3 regions of the Bacillus sp. NS1 genome follow, and region 1 is predicted to be linked to each of the others. Evidence: riboswitches for the same ligand, from Rfam matches in the RefSeq annotation. Region 1 holds a riboswitch; each other region holds the start of a gene.
The links. Region 1 has a riboswitch for cyclic di-AMP ahead of ktrA (potassium uptake protein KtrA). Riboswitches for the same ligand answer to the same signal wherever they lie in the genome.

Region 1 (5,718 bases):
GCTGTCACTGATCGGTCTCGCTGTGAGCTATTTCTTTCTTCATGATGAGCATCATGGATCGGCAGAACAAGAACAGCCGCTAGATAGTGCAGGAATCATTTTATCTGTGTGTCTTGCTGGAGCCTCAGCGATTACATTCATTTTTCTGCAAAAATGGGGACTTTCATCAGGTTATGTATGGACTGGCTTTGGGGTTACATTATGTTTGCTCCTTGTTCTATTGATTGTCGAATATAAAGTGAGAAACCCCTTCATTTCTATTAAACTGATGCTGCTGCCAAAACCGGTGCTCGGCTTATTCATCATAGCTGCAGGAACGATAACGGTAGCTGTCAGCCTTTCTGCTTTTCAAGGATTGCTCCGTCAAATGTACGATATTTCTCAGGAGCATCTCATTCTTTTAAACTTAACTCTTTTAATCGGAGTGGCGATCGCCGCCATTGTGAGCGCTTTGTTTTATGATAAAGTCGGGCCCGGGGTGCTCGGTATTATAGGCGCTCTCATTCTCGTATTTGTGAATTTTCAATGGTTGCATATGCAGGATCAATCGTCTCTCTATATGTTTGCAGTGCTGTTTATCATGCTTGCCGCTGGAACGGGACTGACAGTCGCCGCAGGGCTGATGGGAGCTGCTATGGGCGGACCGCTGCCTGATTTGGTCAAGAGAATGACAGCTGTTCAGTTTTTAAGATTGTTTGTCTATATGGGAGTTCCAATCCTCATCGGATTTTTCACAAAAAAAGATGCTGCCAGACAAAGCGGTTCGATACAGGATTCTATGATGACTGCTTATCATGATCTCTTTTTCATTTCTTTTATCCTCAGTGTGCTGCTCGTTTGCCTGTCATTCTGTATGAACGCGACAGGTATGGGGCACAAGCTGGCACATAAACCGCATGATAAAGCGAAAACAGCTCCGGAAAAACTGGCCGTTTCAGCACAAGGATTGCCAAAGGATGCTGTCCAATCACATAAAGTGATACATGATACAGAATATCGTAATGCACTCAGAAATTTACTAAAATAGATACATGATCAAAACCTTTTCCTTGAGGGAAAGGTTTTTTTGTTTGCGATCTTTTCACAACTTTATCCCTAAAGAATTGAAAAATATTAGAAGTGCAAGTAAAATTCTAAAAGGTAGATTCTTTTACATTCGTAATCTTTTAACCCAAAGGAAGGTTTTTCATGGCCCGTAAAAAACTGAAAAAACGTAGACTCTTCTTTTCACTATTTTTCATTGTATCGATTCCGCTCGCCCTGTTTGTTTTAGCGACAACGTTATCAAAACCGATTGAAACATCCAAAGAGCCTGAAGAAATTGATGAACGGCAGGTATTTATAGACAGTCTGTCCGGACATGCACAAATTTTGTATGAGAAATATCATGTCCTCCCCAGCATCACGATCGCTCAGGCCATTCTCGAATCCGACTGGGGGAACAGCGAGCTTGCTGCTCAGGCCAACAACCTTTTTGGTGTAAAAGGAAATTATAAAGGCCATCATGTCACGATGGAAACGGACGAATTTGAAAAAGGGAAAAGAAAAACCATTCGCGCGAAGTTTCGAAAATACAGCACGTTTTTTGAATCTATGGATGATCACGCCCAATTGTTTGTCCGCGGCACATCGTGGAATAAAAAGAAGTATAAACCGGTGCTTGAGGCTGAGGATTATAAGGAAGCGGCAACAGCTTTGCAAACAGCAGGATATGCTACAGACCCTGACTACGCTGACAAAATCAGCAATATTGTGGAAAAATACGATTTAGATGAGTACGATGAGGTAAATCCATCCCTTAAATCAGTGGATTTAAACGCCTCGATTAAAGACAGTGCCGTCCAAGACATATGGTCCAAGCCTTCTACTGATGATCGGTCCATAAAGCTCACCTCTGCCCAATCTTACATCGGCAAAGACATAAAGGTTGTATCTAAAAAGCAGCAAGGCCAGTCTGTATGGTACCAATTCCAAATCAATGATAAACTCATCGGCTGGATTGATGATTCAGCTGTTGAAATAAAGGAAGCAACCTGAGCCCTTTTTCCTGGTATTTTTAATTCTTTGTTCCATTCAGGGGAATTTGAGGTATAATATTCCACGGAAGTTATCACTTTTTGACTATGCTTTCAGGAGGGAACAAAGGTGCAGAAATATAGACGGAGAAACACGGTTGCCTTTACAGTATTAGCTTATTTCACTTTTTTTGCGGGAGTATTTTTGTTTAGTATCGGACTCTATAATGCTGATAATCTGGAACTCAATGAAAAAGGCTATTACATCGCTGTTATGATACTTGTAGCTGTCGGTGCGATTCTTACACAAAAAGTGACCCGTGATAACGCAGAGGATAACGAAATCATCGCGGAACAGGAAAAAAGACAAAATCAATCTCATATCGAATCATAAAAAAATCCGGCGCCTAAATCGCCGGATTTTTTTGTTATCACCCCGTAAACACCTCGCCGTCAGGGTAACGAATATTTGATTTCTCTGTTTTTGCAAATGAAAACACGAACGTCAAAGGGCCAATTCTTCCGATGAACATGATGACAATAATGATACATTTTCCCGCTTCTGTGAGTTCAGGAGTCAATCCCATCGATAGACCGACAGTTCCGAATGCGGAAAAGGTTTCAAACACAATTTGAATAAACGGCGCTTGTTCTGTGATCGTCAGGGCGAATATCCCTAAAAACACGATGAACAAACCGGTGACGCTCACAGCTAAAGCTTTAATGATAATCGGATATTTGATGGAGCGGCGGAAAATAACCGTTTCTTTTTTACCTCGCAAATATGCGATCACAGACATTAAAATCACGATGAACGTAGTCAGCTTAATGCCGCTCGCCGTTGAAGCGCTGCCTGCTCCGATAAACATTAATAATAAAATGAATACAATCGTTCCTTCTCTCATGCTCCCAATATCAAGAGAATTGAAGCCAGCGGTTCTCGGCGTCACAGCCTGAAAATAGGAAGCCCATAGTTTATCTCCTATATGCAGGTGGCCGAGCGTACCGGGGTTGCTGTACTCTAAAATAAAGATCACAAGCATGGCGACCGCATTCAGAATCAGGGTTCCTGTAAGCATGATTTTCGTATGTAGAGAAAAGGCTTTAAATCGCCGATTTTTCATAATGTCAAACAGAACGGTAAATCCAATCCCTCCTGTAATAAATAAGAAAGTAATCACTAGGTTAACTGTAGGGTCGCCAACGTAGCTCATCAAATTATCCGGCCACAACGAAAACCCGGCATTGTTAAAAGCAGAGATTGCGTGAAATAGACTGGCAAACAAGCCGAATGCCCAGCCATACTGGGGGACAAGCCTGATGGATAAGATGAGTGCTGCTATCAACTCAATACTGATGGAAAACAGAAACAGGACTTTGACAAGGCCTATAACGCCGCCAATTGTCGGCTGGTTTAAGGCTTCCTGTACCAGCATTCGTTCTTTTAATCCGATTTTTTTCCCTAATATCATGACGATCAAAACAGCAAAAGTCATAAATCCAAGCCCGCCGATCTGGATCAGCCCCATGATGACAGTTTGCCCGAAAAGTGTAAATTCTGTACCGGTATCGACAACTGCAAGCCCTGTAACTGTTGTAGCGGAAGCTGCAGTAAAAAGGGCATCTATCCATGACAATGGCTTCATTGTAGAAATCGGAAGCTTTAACAGCACAGCCCCGATGATAATGGTAAGAAAAAAACCAATTGCAAGCACTTGAGGCGGTGTAAAACGAACCCATTTGATCACTTTGTCCTTTTGAAGTGTCACCTATGTCTACATCCCTTCGTTTTCAAAACGTTTAATATCCTTTTTATGCCCCATGATTACCAGGCAATCCTGTTCGTGAATGATGTCTTCAGGTGCGGGAGAAAGACGGATATCTCCATGATGTTTAATCGCCAGGATTGTACAGCCGTACTTCGCTCTTACATTCAGGTCAATAATCGATTTTGAATCAAGCTTGTGTGTTGCCAGCAGCTCGACAATACTGTAATCATCAGATAAATCAATGTAATTCAAAACGTTCTCGTCAGAAAGGCTTTGTGCGATCTTGACGCCCATATCCTTTTCAGGATGAATAATGCGGTCAGCACCGATTTTTTCAAGTACCTTATGATGATAATGGTTTTGAGCCTTTACCCAAATATTTGGGATGTCAAACTCTTTTAATAATAGGGTGGTCAGGGTGCTCGCTTGAATATTTGCTCCAATTGCAACAATCACATATTCAAAATTGCGTATTCCTAACGAAAGCAATTCGTTTTCTTCGGTGGCATTGGCAATTACCGCATGAGTTGCGTAAGAAGCGTATGCATTTACCTTTTCTTCGTTGATATCAACTGCAAGGACCTCATGGCCCATTCTGTGCAGCTCTTTGCAAATGCTTCCGCCAAACCGGCCCAGTCCGATCACGGCAAATTGCTTATTTTTTATTCTTCCCAATGTTCATAACTCCCTTAGTAAAATTAACGTTTTTGAGCAAAAAAAGACCATTTCGAAGAATGGTCGCTAATAGACCTCCTCTCTGTAAACGCCTACGAGGTTAGCTGTCGGATTAGGGATTCAGAGTACCCCCTCTTACTTAGTAAGATTCACCCCAAGGCTGTTAAAAAAACAGCCAATCGTTGGTTCCCCCGTTCGTGTTTGATTAAGCGGTAAAAGAGACTGTATGAAATTGAACACTCAAGAATTTACTCCTGTTTCTAGAGTTTGTCAATTTAAATTTTTAACCAGAAAAAAGAAAAATGGAAATAGAGGAAAAAGGGGAGGTCAAAACACAAAAAAGACCGGCATTAACCGGTCTTTTGAGATTAGTTGCAGCCGCACGGCTGAGTCGGAGGAGTGCTGCGCTTAGCCACGTCAATGCTGGCTTCTGCGTAAAATTTATTTCCGATGCTCAATGATTTATTCTCCGCACGGAAAGTATATGTACCAGCGGCAGGAAGTGTTTTGTTATTCAGTTTTAATTTGAATTCGCCAGCTCCTAACAAATCAAGTGCCAGAGGGATTCTTACTGTTTTCCCGTTATTAAGGATCTGTGTTTCACGCAACGCACGTCCGTTCATTGTGTCTTTCGTATTTGCAGTAAATCCGCTTGGCAATGTAAATTCCATAACGCCAAGGCTGAGAAGCGTGTTTGGACGATACGTCAACTCGATATCTGAGAAAGACCATTCCGTTTTGCTGGCCCCTGTGATTGTTGCAAACAATGAAGCTGTTGACTGTGTTCTCATAGTAGACTCAGTATGAGCGGAAGTTGATTTAGATTCAGCCGCGAAAGAAGCTGAAGGAGCAGAAACGAGTAAACCTAGACTTAATGCACCGATTGCCAGAGAAGATAATAATTTGCGTTTCATAATAAAATTCCCCCTAAAAAGTTATAAAATATACAGGCCTGCCCGCTTTTCACCTCCTCTGAACGGCCAAATACAAATTTTACCTACATAAAATTACCATCAAATATTTTGGAAGTAAATGGGGTGTTTTTCCCGTATTTTTCAAATTTGTAGTAATTTCATATAAAAGAACAAAAAAACGCCCGGTTTCCCAGGCGTTTTCTGTTTTACTTTGTTTCAATCGGTATAAATTTGAAAATTTCCCCGCTCTGCACCGATTCAGCAAGACGCTTCAGCCAGTCATAGTAGGCTTTAGAGCTTTCCAGCTGCTCGTATAACTGCAGCGCTTCATTTTTGATGTCCTCA
Region 2 (5,718 bases), on a different contig from region 1:
GCTTTGAAAGAAGATGCATTTGTCCTTTTGTGCGTTTTGAGCATGGCGAATCCTAATAAGTACCACTAATTTAATCCAACACATAAAAAACAGGGGCCTCAAAAGACCCCTGTTTTTTTAAAATAACCGTTTTAAACTTTTCTTTAATGACGGCATTTCGATTTTTTGGTTTTCAAAGAAATTTTTCAGCATGTATTTGCTGAAGCCTTTTGCCTGTCCGTAGGTGATTTTGCCAGGCAGCGGCGGTTCGTTTCCGATCATGACGTCCACAACGACCGGCTGGTCAGCCTGTAACGCCTCATGGAAAGCAGGTGCAAGCTCTTCCGCTCTGGTCACCTTGATGCCCTTTGCTCCGCAGCTTTCTGCAAATGCGGCATAGTCGACATTTTGAAGTTTTGTGACATAGTCGATATTGCCTTTAACCTGCTGCTCGTACTCGATCATGCCGAGATTTTCGTTGTTTAAAATGACGACGGTAATCGGAAGCTTGTATTTGACGGCGGTCGGGAGATCCTGCATAACCATGGAAAAGCCCCCGTCACCGCAAACGGCGATCGCCTGGCGCTCCGGTTCGGCCAAGCTTGACGCGATCGCTCCCGGCAGACCGCAGCCCATTGTCGCAAGCCAGCTGGAAACGATGAAATCCTGGTTCGCGTTCATTTTGAAATGCCGCGCCATCCAGACTGTCACAGTGCCGACATCTACAGAGAGCACCGCATCATCGGCTGCCGCTTCCTGAAGACGTGCCACGACCTGCTGGGGCTTGAGCGGTGTTTCCGCCTCAGTCTCATCTTTTTCGATTTCGTTCCACCAATGCTGCATATGTTCCGTGCAGGCATCCAGGAATCTTCTATCTTCCTTCCGTTCAATATACTCCGTCAATTCGCGCAGGCCGAGAGCTGAATCGCAGACAAGGCCCGCTGTCACCGGATAGCGTTTTCCGATTTTTGCCGGATCTGAGTCGAGCTGGATGGCCGGTGTGTCATCAGGCAAATAATCGCGATATGGAAATGAGGTCCCGAGCATGATTAGTAAATCGCATTCCTCCATTGCCTCGTAGGCCGGCTTTGTGCCGATCTGCCCGAGATTGCCGAGAAAATGCGGATGCTTATCGGGGACCACGCCTTTTGCCGGGAGTGTGACAACGATCGGGGCTGCAGCTTTGTCCGCAAACTCCAGGAGCTCCCGTTTCGCCTTTTTCATTCCCTGCCCCGCCAAGATAATCGGCTTCTTAGCGTTATTTATATATTGCGCGCAAGTGACAAGCTGTTCTTTTTTCGGTTCAAGATTCCCTTCAATATACACTGGTGAGGTGTGTACGGGCTCCCGTTTGATTTTCTCCGCAAACAAATCATCAGACACGCTCAATACCGCAACGCCTTTTTTGCTGTAGGCGGTGCGGATCGCCTGATTCAAGAGATCCGGCAGTGATTCCGCACTATGTACCTCTCTGTTGAACACAGCTACGTCTTCAAACATTTGCTCAAGCTTGATCTCCTGAAAATAATCCCGTCCGACTTCGCCTGATGAAACTTGTCCTGCAATTGCCAGCACAGGAGCGCCGTCCGCTTTTGCATCATATAAACCGTTTAATAAGTGCACCGCACCCGGCCCTGCGATTGACAGGCAGACGCCGATCTTGCCGGTGAGTTTTGCCTCAGCCGCGGCCGCCAGCGCCGCCACCTCTTCATGGCGGGTTTGAATGAATTTCAATTGATTTCTTTCGTGTCTTAATTCTTCGATAAACTCATTTATACTGTCTCCGGGGATGCCGTAAACATGATCAACTCCCCATTGTTCAAGCAATTCTGTCATTGCTTGTCCTGCAGTTTTATGTGCCATGCCGTATCCTCCTTTTTCCTTTTTTCAATACCACCGGAGAATAGCTTTAAAACCCGGAGACCTTTATCACTTGCCCAGTCTTCGTTTCAACAGGTCGATCGCCGCAAGCATGCCTCTGTCCTTGAGGGTGATAGTTGCATCTAGAGCGCCATTCCGGAAATCTTTGATTTGTCTTTTTCGGTTCGGCACCATTTTAAGCGGCAGACGCTGCGGAGAAAACCACTTCAATTCCGCTGTCTCCATCCCGTTCGCTATTACTTGTCCGCCTGTTATGTGCCCGGCAAATACATGCTGTTCATCCTGAAACTTTGGCCTTTGGTAGACACCTATTTTTGCAGAAAGCGCTGCGCTGAATCCCGTTTCTTCCAATACCTCCCGAATTGCCGCTACCTCAGCCGTTTCCCCGGGATCGACCCTGCCGCCCGGCAGATCCCATAAAGGGACATCGTTTCGTTTAACCAGCAAAATGTGCTGATTTTCGTTCAGTAGGATCACAAATGCACCTTGTGTATACATTGCTTTCTCCTATTCCCGCAAAAAAGACCAAGGTGATTCCCTTGGTCCTGGATGCTTTACTTTTTAAAATGATACGGCAGCGTGGCAACCATTATGTCCTTTTTCCAGAACAGCCGGACTCTGAGGAGGAAGGCTGATTGGTTGTGAAGGATGGTGTGCCAGCGTTTTTTCGTTATAAATTGCGGAAACAGCACCATGACGGAAAACTGCTCCTTCTTCGCTTTTGCTTCTACAGTTTCCAAAAACTTATCAAACGGATGGACCAGGCTTCTATATGAGGAATGAAGCGTAACGAGACGCACCCCGTTATTGAGCTCTTCCCAGCGTTTTTCAACTTTCTTTTCCTGTTCTCTGTCAAATGACACGTGAACGGCGATGACCTGATCGGACAGTGATTTTGCATATTGAATCGATTTTTGCACGACTGTGGTGACACCGGCTACTGGCACAATCACGACCGTGCCTTTGATTTCTTCTGGCTCTTTGTCTACGATGCGAAGCTGTTCACCGACAGCTGTGTAGTGATTTTTAATCGCAAAAAACAATAAAACGACGATAGGCATAAAGATTAACACAGGCCATACGACAATAAACTTCGTCACAAACAGGATGGACAGAACCATAAACGATATCAAAGCGCCACAGGAGTTGATCAGCATTTTTCCGATCCACCCTTTTGGTTTTTGCTTGATCCATTTGATGCACATGCCGGTTTGCGAAAGCGTAAATGGAATAAATACGCCTACAGCATATAACGGGATCAAGTGCTCTGTCTGTCCTCCGAATAACAGGATGAGCATAATCGAAGCAACGCCTAAAAAGATAATCCCATTTGAGAAGCCTAAGCGGTCGCCTCTGACTGTAAACATACGCGGCATGTACTGGTCTCTCGCCAGGTTGAAGGCAAGCTGCGGGAAGGCTGAAAATCCCGTATTCGCCGCAAGGACCAAAATAAGTGATGTGACACCTTGAATGACATAGTAGAACACATTCCGCCCGAAGGTTTCAGATGCAATTTGTGAAACCACCGTTTCATCGGGCTTCGGCGCCGTTCCATAGCCGTAGGCGAGCACGGTGATACCGGAAAATAGAATCGCCAGCAAAATGCCCATCATTGCAAGAGTTCTTGCTGCGTTACGCGCAGGCGGGTTTTTGAAAGCAGGAATCGCGTTAGAAATAGCCTCAACTCCGGTCAAAGCCGAGCAGCCCGAAGAAAAAGCCTTGAGCAGCAAAAACAGCGTAATGCCCGCTACCGGTGTGCCGAGCGGAGTATGATGGACTGGCTGATCTATTTGTCCTGTCATGAGTTTAAACAACCCGACTGTTATCAAAACCAAAAGCGCCGCCACAAACAGATAAACCGGGTAGGCAAGAATCGATGCCGATTCCGAAAGCCCGCGCAGGTTCAAAATCATAATGACTAAAACCAGTAAAACAGCAATCGGCACATGATAATCATGCAATACAGGAACGGCCGACGTGATGGCGTCCGTTCCTGCAGATATACTTACCGCTACTGTTAAAATATAATCGACAAGCAAGGAACCGCCTGCGATCAATCCCGGCTTTTCACCGAGGTTTTCTTTCGAAACAACATACGCCCCGCCGCCCTGCGGGTAAGCGTAAATAATTTGCCTGTATGAAAGAATCAGTGCGAGCAGCAATATGAGAACGCCAATCGCAATCGGAATGGAGTACCAAAATGCGGCAGCACTGATTGTCGCCAGAATGATTAAAATTTGCTCTGTGCCGTATGCGACAGATGACAGCGCATCTGAGGAAAGCATCGCCAAGGCTTTTAATTTTGTCAGTTTTTGCTCTCCAGCTGCTTGAGATTTTAGTGGTTTCCCAATCAAAAAACGTTTGATTGAATGATACATCGATGTCTTCCCCTTTTAATTTCTCATTTTTCAATTAAAACAATAAAACATCAGCATCTGCTCTCACATTTTGTAATAGTCCTTTCTGCTATGGTATCTCTGTACGAAATTTCCATTCTAAAAATGAACAGCAAAAAACACAGAGGCAAACGGATGCCCCTGTGCCATTACATCGAACACAGGTTTCATTCATCTCCTCTCACGAACGCTTACGAGGTTAGCTGACGGATTCGGGCATATGAGAGTTAGCCCTACCTAAAAAGGATTCACCCCAACGGCAAAAAGCCGTTCTAGTGGGTCCCCCGCTCTGATTTCAGATTAAGCGATTTGTTTTCTAAAAGAGATCATACTCCCGTTCCTGCACGTTGTAAAGAGGCTTATTGGCCGGGCGAAAAAAATAAAATGACAGGTTCCACAAATGGAATTTATGTACCAAAAAAATAAAAAACAGAGGCGTGATTGCCTCTGTTTTATTCTGTATCTGTCTTTCTTTTTCTTCGTCTTACAGCAACCCAAATGAACACTGCCGCAATCACCATAATAAGTGCCAGCACACCAATATACAGCCATTTCTGGCTATTATCCTGTGATGGTTGTTCTGTACTGGAACTGTTTGTTTCAGATTTGAGCTGCTGGTGGTTTGTAAACACCTGCTGGCTGTTGGTTTCGTTAACAACGGTTGCCGAGTCATCGGTACTGTTCAGATAACTGATGATCTCTTTCGTGACAGCCGTGCCATTTCCTTTTAAAGGCGCAAAGACAGCCATTGTGTAGCGTGAATCCCAAAGAGATGGTTGAGTAAATGCCACTTGTTTTGTTGTCTCATTCAACATCTCAAAACCTGATACATCAAACGAGCCGTTCTTCACTTGCGGCACAAGCAGATCTGATGATTTCTCCTTCAGAAGAGAAAATTGACTGATACTCCCTATGAAAATGAGGTTCCGACCTTTGGCATCATTTGCTGTTACGTCAGATGATTTCTTGACCTTGTATGAATGCTGCGCTTCGCTTCCAAAGGACTCCGTTACAAGAGAAAGCTCCTCAAGCTTCGATTGGCTTACGGTGTCAGGAAGCACGATTAACGTTGTTTTTTCCTGATTTCCGGCGTAAGGAAGCGGCCACTCTTGGAAATCCGCTGACGGAGACATGTCTTTGATGGCGTAAGACAATGTACTGCTTTTATCGATAAAGACCCACTTTTCTTCATCAGTCGTGTTGCAAGGATTGTTTTCCTTTAATCCAGTTGTGACAAACTGAGTATCAATGTAGCGGTTTTTTTGCAGCAGCTTAGGGTCCACTTTTAGCATGACATGATAGAATCCGTTTTTATCTTCTTTTCCTAAATCATCAAGACGGACCGAGTGCGGCTGGCCGTTGATCATGACCTTCAGTTCTGCCGCCTGAGAAACCGATCCATTCTCAGCCGTTGAGGCTTGAATCGTTTCGGACTTCTTCAACTTTAGCGACAGCTTTGCAG
Region 3 (5,718 bases), on a different contig from region 1:
CGCAGCAGGCCGTACAGAATCTGCCGAAAGGGCTGAATCATTTCACGATGAATGAAGTCACTGCTTTTTTGAAACAGCAAACCGCATCTCTTTCTGCAGAAGAGGTCGCCAAAGCGCTCGGCATCGCCAGAGTGACAGCCAGACGATATCTTGATTATCTAGAAAAAACCGGAACGATTAAGCTGGACGTTCAATACGGCGGAGTCGGCCGGCCCGTCAACCGCTACGTGTTCAAAGGATAAACCTGAGACCAAAAAGACCAAAATGTCCGTTATGATCATAAACTTCCCCAGACGATATGAAAACGCTATCATTCTAGTAAGAAAGACACAAAGGTGAATAGGACAGGGGGATGCAGGATATGAAACTGTTTAAAAATTTAACAGTTCAGGTCATAACTGCGGTCATCATCGGGGTCATTGTCGGACTGGTCTGGCCAGATGTCGGCAAAGAAATGAAACCGCTTGGCGATACATTTATCAATGCTGTTAAAATGGTGATCGCTCCAATCATTTTCTTCACAATCGTTCTCGGGATTGCAAAAATGGGCGATATGAAGAAGGTTGGAAAAGTAGGGGGAAAAGCGTTTATTTATTTTGAGGTTGTCACTACCCTCGCACTCATTATTGGTTTATTTGTCGTCAATATCATGAAGCCGGGCGCGGGTCTTGATTACAGCAAGCTTGAAAAGGGAGATGTATCACAATACACGCAAAATGGCGGTCAGGGAATCGACTGGATTGACTTTATCACACACATTGTTCCGTCCAACATGGTTGATGCCTTCGCAAAAGGGGACATTTTGCAGGTCTTATTCTTTTCTATTCTTTTCGGAGTCGGTCTTGCAGCATTAGGTGAAAAAGGCAAAAGTGTCATTGATTTCTTCGACAAGCTTTCTCACGTCTTTTTCAAAATCATCGGCTACATCATGCGTGCCGCGCCAATCGGGGCATTCGGGGCGATGGCGTATACGATCGGGCACTTCGGTCTCGATTCCATCAAGCCTCTGGCAAGCTTAATGATGTCTGTTTATATTACGATGTTCCTGTTCGTATTTGTTGCTTTAAATATCATCTGCAAGCTTTACGGATTCAGCCTGTTGAACTACCTGCGCTTCATTAAAGATGAGCTTCTGATCGTGCTTGGCACAAGCTCTTCAGAATCGGTGCTTCCGCGAATGATGGATAAAATGGAGCGTTACGGCTGTTCGAAATCCGTTGTCGGGCTTGTCATTCCGACGGGCTATTCGTTTAACCTTGACGGCACATCCATTTATTTATCAATGGCGACGGTTTTTCTGGCACAGGTGTTTGGAGTAGACCTCAGCATCGGCCAGCAAATTACAATTATCCTCGTTCTGATGCTGACATCGAAGGGAGCGGCCGGTGTGACGGGAAGCGGATTTATCGTCCTTGCCTCAACACTGTCAGCGCTTCAGGTCATTCCGCTGGAGGGCCTTGCACTCCTGCTTGGAGTCGACCGTTTCATGAGTGAAGGAAGAGCGATTGTGAACCTGATCGGAAACGGAATCGCCACGATCATTGTTGCAAAAAGCGAAAATGAATTCGATGAAGCAAAAAGCATAGAGGCTGTTGAAGGCATGAAAAAAATGAAAACAGCAGTCTGAAAAAAAGAACGGCCCATCCATGGGGCCGTTTTTTTAATTGTTTAAGAATAATTAAGGTGAGGACAGAGACCTCAGCATTTTTTTGTTATATAATTTACAAATGGATACTATATTGAATGAAGGACGTTTGTCCTAACAGGAGTGTATAAATGGCCGCTTTAGTTAAATTTTTTCAGCACCCGGGAGTAAGACGTTTTTCCATCTTTGTCGTGTTAACTGGTGTGTTATATCTATTTAAGAGCATGATCAACTTAATATTGCTGACCTTCATTTTCACATTTCTTATGGATCGTTTGGAGCTTGTCGTACGGCAGTTTTTAAGCCGGTTCTTCCGAGTGAGCCAGCGGGTTGTCATTACGTTTCTTTACATGTTGCTGGCTGTGCTGCTTACAGTCGGAGGTTTTGTGTTTTATCCGGTCGTCGCGGCGCAGATTCAGCAGCTGGTTAAGCAGATTAAACATATTGCGTATCACCCGGACACCATCCCTTTCTTTGATGAGATCACAAGTGTTTTCGGAGATATTAACATCAGTTCATATGTCAAAGAGGGCTTCAATGTGGTGTATACGTATCTGGCCGATATCAGCACATTCGGCTTGCAGATTGTAATGGCGCTCATTCTCAGCATGTTTTTCTTATTTGAGAAAAAGCGGCTTACTGAGTTCATGGCGAAATTTAAAACAAGCAAACTAAGGGTCTTTTATGAGGAAATTGCTTTTTTCGGAAGCAAATTTGCAAGAACGTTCGGCAAAGTTCTTGAGGCTCAATTTATCATTGCGCTCGTCAACTGTATTCTGACGTTTATCGCGCTTTGGATTATGCATTTCCCGCAGCTGTTTGGGCTTTCTATTATGGTGTTCTTCCTCGGATTGATCCCTGTAGCAGGCGTCGTCATTTCTCTGATCCCGCTCAGTATTATTGCCTACAGCACTGGCGGCGGAATGTATGTGCTCTACATTGTGCTTGTCATATTCGCCATACATGCGATCGAAACGTATTTCTTAAATCCGAAGCTAATGTCTGCGAAAACGGAGCTGCCGATCTTTTTCACCTTCACAGTACTCATTTTCTCTGAGCACTTTTTAGGCATTTGGGGTTTAATAATCGGGATTCCGATCTTTGTGTTTCTCCTTGATATTCTTGATGTCACCAACAAGGAAGAAGGACCCAAAAGATTCCAAGAGAAAAGTAACAAAAAATAGTTTACAAAATTGGATCTTTTCTGTATAAATAAACTAAATCATACAATAGTAAGCCACACGCTTAATCCTTTTAGAAGGAGTGGGGGACCCAATCTTTTGGGGTTAATTTTTCATCTGAAAAACGGACATCTCTTCGTCCGAACCCGTCAGCTAACCTCATCAGCGTGAAGAGAGAGTCCTGTGGTTTGAAGATACAGCCAAAGCCCACGGGAAGTCTCTCGCGGGCTTTTTTTCAAAAAAGGGAGGAATGCGGATGAAACTGGCTACAAAGATAATCATTGCATTGGTGCTAGGTGCGGTCACGGGGATTATTTTGAACGTAACATCACCTGAATTATTTGAAAATTTAAATAAGTTTGTATTTGGGCCGCTTGGCACAATCTTTTTAAACCTCATTAAAATGCTTGTCGTTCCGATTGTCTTTTTCTCACTGACACTGGGAGTAGCCGGGCTGGGCGATCCTAAGAAGCTTGGCAGAATCGGTGTAAAGGCGATTTCTTATTTTCTCGTCACGACAGCAGTGGCGATTACCATTGCCATCATTTTAGCTCTTGTCATCAAACCGGGAGAGTTCGGAACGTATGACACATCGTCTGCCGAATTCACTGCTGAAAAAGCGCCAAGTATTGCAGACACCCTGTTAAACATTATTCCGACCAACCCTGTTCAAGCGATGACGGAAGGGAATATGCTGCAAATTATCGCTTTTGCCATTTTTGTCGGGCTTGGGATTACAATGCTCGGAAAAAAAGCGGATATGCTGCTCAAGGTTGTTGAACAAGGAAATGAATTGATGATGTACCTAGTGAATCTTGTAATGAAGTTCGCTCCGTATGGTACATTTGGTCTGATTGCGACAGCTATTGGAAGCCAAGGCTTCAGTGCAATGAAAGCAATGGGCTTGTACATGATTGTGGTTACCATGGCATTACTCATACATGCAGTCGTTACCTACGGATCTACGGTTGCGCTTATAGCCAGAAGAAATCCGATTACGTTCTTTAAAAATTTCTCAGAAGTTATGGTCGTCGCATTCAGTACTTCCAGCAGCAATGCAACTTTGCCGGTTTCAATGGATGTGGCCCAGAAAAAATTAAAAGTGCCTGAGCCGATCAGCAGCTTCGTCCAGCCACTCGGCGCTACAATTAATATGGACGGAACAGCCATCATGCAAGGGGTAGCCACCGTCTTCATTGCGCAGGTATTTGGGCACGATTTAACATTCACTCAGCTGCTGATGGTGATACTGACGGCAGTGTTAGCAAGTGTCGGAACTGCAGGTGTTCCGGGAGTCGGTTTGATTATGCTCGCCATGGTCCTTCAATCTGTCGGCCTGCCTGTCGAGGGAATCGGATTAATTCTCGGAATTGACCGCCTGCTTGATATGCTCCGTACAGTGGTGAATACAACAGGAGACGCGGCTTGCGCCGTCATTATTACAGAAACAGAAAAGAATAAACAGCCTGAGCAAGCGCCGACTCTATCGGTTTAACCAAACATTTGGAAGCAACAAATGCTATAATACAAACAGTGCCTAATTTTTGGGCACTGTTTATTTTTTGTCGAAAAAGGAGGAAGGCTTTATGGCTGAGCCGATTTTACATATTGAAGGCCTCGATAAAAAGATTGGGTCTAAACAAATTTTAAAACAGATCAGCATGGACGTCATGGAGGGCGAAATCATCGGGCTGCTCGGTCCGAATGGTTCCGGAAAAACAACACTCATCCGTATCATCGTCGGGCTGTTAAAACAAAACAGCGGAAGTGTGACAATCAGCGGATTTCAGCATGATACAGAGTTTGAAAAAGCGATGGAAGCGGTTGGAGCGATCGTCGAAAATCCGGAGTTCTATCCGTACCTGACAGGCTGGGAAAACCTCAAGCACTTTGCGAATATGCACAAAAAAATAGCGGATGAACGGCTTGATGAAGTAGTGGAACGTGTCGGGCTGACATCAGCGATTCATGATAAGGTGAAAACCTATTCCCTTGGCATGCGCCAGCGTCTTGGCATTGCACAAGCAATTCTTCACCGCCCGAAGCTTCTCATTTTAGATGAACCGACAAACGGTCTCGATCCTGCGGGGATGAAGGATTTTCGCGATCATATTAAGGAGCTCGCAGAAAAGGAAGGAACAGCAGTCCTGTTCGCTACTCATTTATTGCGTGAGGTAGAGGATCTGTGCGACCGTGTCATCATCATTCAAAAAGGCGAGATCCAAGCGGAAGTCAGCTTACATGGGACAGATCAAAAAACAGAAAAAGCGATCATTGAAGTGCAGCCGGAAGAAAAAGCGCTCAATTGGCTGGCAGGCAATCAATATCAAGCAGAACGGCAAGACGGGGCGATTGTTGTTGAGGTAGCGAAAGAAAACATTCCGGAGCTGAACCGTTCACTTGTCGGACAAGACCTGAATGTCTTTTCCATTACGCCTTATACGCAATCACTTGAAGATGAATTCATAAAAGCGACAACTGCTCATCAAGAGGAGGGAGAAGAGCTTGTCTAAATTAATTTGGAATGAACATATGAAACTTTTTAACCGGAAGGTCACATTGGTGTCTCTTATCCTGATGGCGGTCTTTCAATTTTTCATGGCTTTAATCATTAAACGGATTGTCATCAGTGCCGGAACAGATGAAAACTTCATCGGCTATTTATCGTATACACCGAGCCTGAACATCCTGCTGCAGGCTTTAACGATCGTGATTGCAGCGACAATTGTTTCAATGGAATTTGATAAAAAGACAATCAAATTTCTGCTCATTCGTCCGGTTAAACGCCAAAAGGTCTTTTGGTCAAAATTAATCACAGTCGTGATGGTCAGCTTTTATTTGTATCTGGCATACTACATTTTGGCATTATTATTTGGTCTCGTCTTTTTTGGC

Region 2: it holds a riboswitch for cyclic di-AMP, as region 1 does, so the genes downstream of both, kimA (potassium transporter KimA) here and ktrA (potassium uptake protein KtrA) in region 1, are expected to answer to the same signal.
Region 3: it holds a riboswitch for cyclic di-AMP, as region 1 does, so the genes downstream of both, AC4CV5_RS17895 (dicarboxylate/amino acid:cation symporter) here and ktrA (potassium uptake protein KtrA) in region 1, are expected to answer to the same signal.

What each region holds. Positions count from the first base shown of each region.
Region 1 is NZ_JBZAZF010000010.1:3,649-9,366, forward strand. Features, by position in the region: gene AC4CV5_RS20365 (MFS transporter) at 1-1,027, shown strand, start outside; gene AC4CV5_RS20370 (glucosaminidase domain-containing protein) at 1,189-2,037, shown strand; gene AC4CV5_RS20375 (YiaA/YiaB family inner membrane protein) at 2,146-2,409, shown strand; gene ktrB (Ktr system potassium transporter KtrB) at 2,447-3,784, opposite strand; gene ktrA (potassium uptake protein KtrA) at 3,791-4,459, opposite strand; cyclic di-AMP (ydaO/yuaA leader) riboswitch at 4,533-4,681, opposite strand; gene bslA (biofilm surface layer hydrophobin BslA) at 4,828-5,373, opposite strand; gene gbsR (transcriptional regulator GbsR) at 5,580-5,718, opposite strand, start outside.
Region 2 is NZ_JBZAZF010000005.1:143,270-148,987, forward strand. Features, by position in the region: gene AC4CV5_RS17970 (pyruvate oxidase) at 118-1,842, opposite strand; gene AC4CV5_RS17975 (NUDIX hydrolase) at 1,909-2,358, opposite strand; gene kimA (potassium transporter KimA) at 2,415-4,238, opposite strand; cyclic di-AMP (ydaO/yuaA leader) riboswitch at 4,430-4,573, opposite strand; gene AC4CV5_RS17985 (cellulose biosynthesis cyclic di-GMP-binding regulatory protein BcsB) at 4,709-5,718, opposite strand, start outside.
Region 3 is NZ_JBZAZF010000005.1:128,442-134,159, reverse strand. Features, by position in the region: gene dctR (two-component system response regulator DctR) at 1-242, shown strand, start outside; gene dctP (C4-dicarboxylate transporter DctP) at 362-1,627, shown strand; gene AC4CV5_RS17900 (AI-2E family transporter) at 1,777-2,829, shown strand; cyclic di-AMP (ydaO/yuaA leader) riboswitch at 2,878-3,008, shown strand; gene AC4CV5_RS17895 (dicarboxylate/amino acid:cation symporter) at 3,083-4,321, shown strand; gene AC4CV5_RS17890 (ABC transporter ATP-binding protein) at 4,413-5,339, shown strand; gene AC4CV5_RS17885 (DUF2705 family protein) at 5,332-5,718, shown strand, end outside.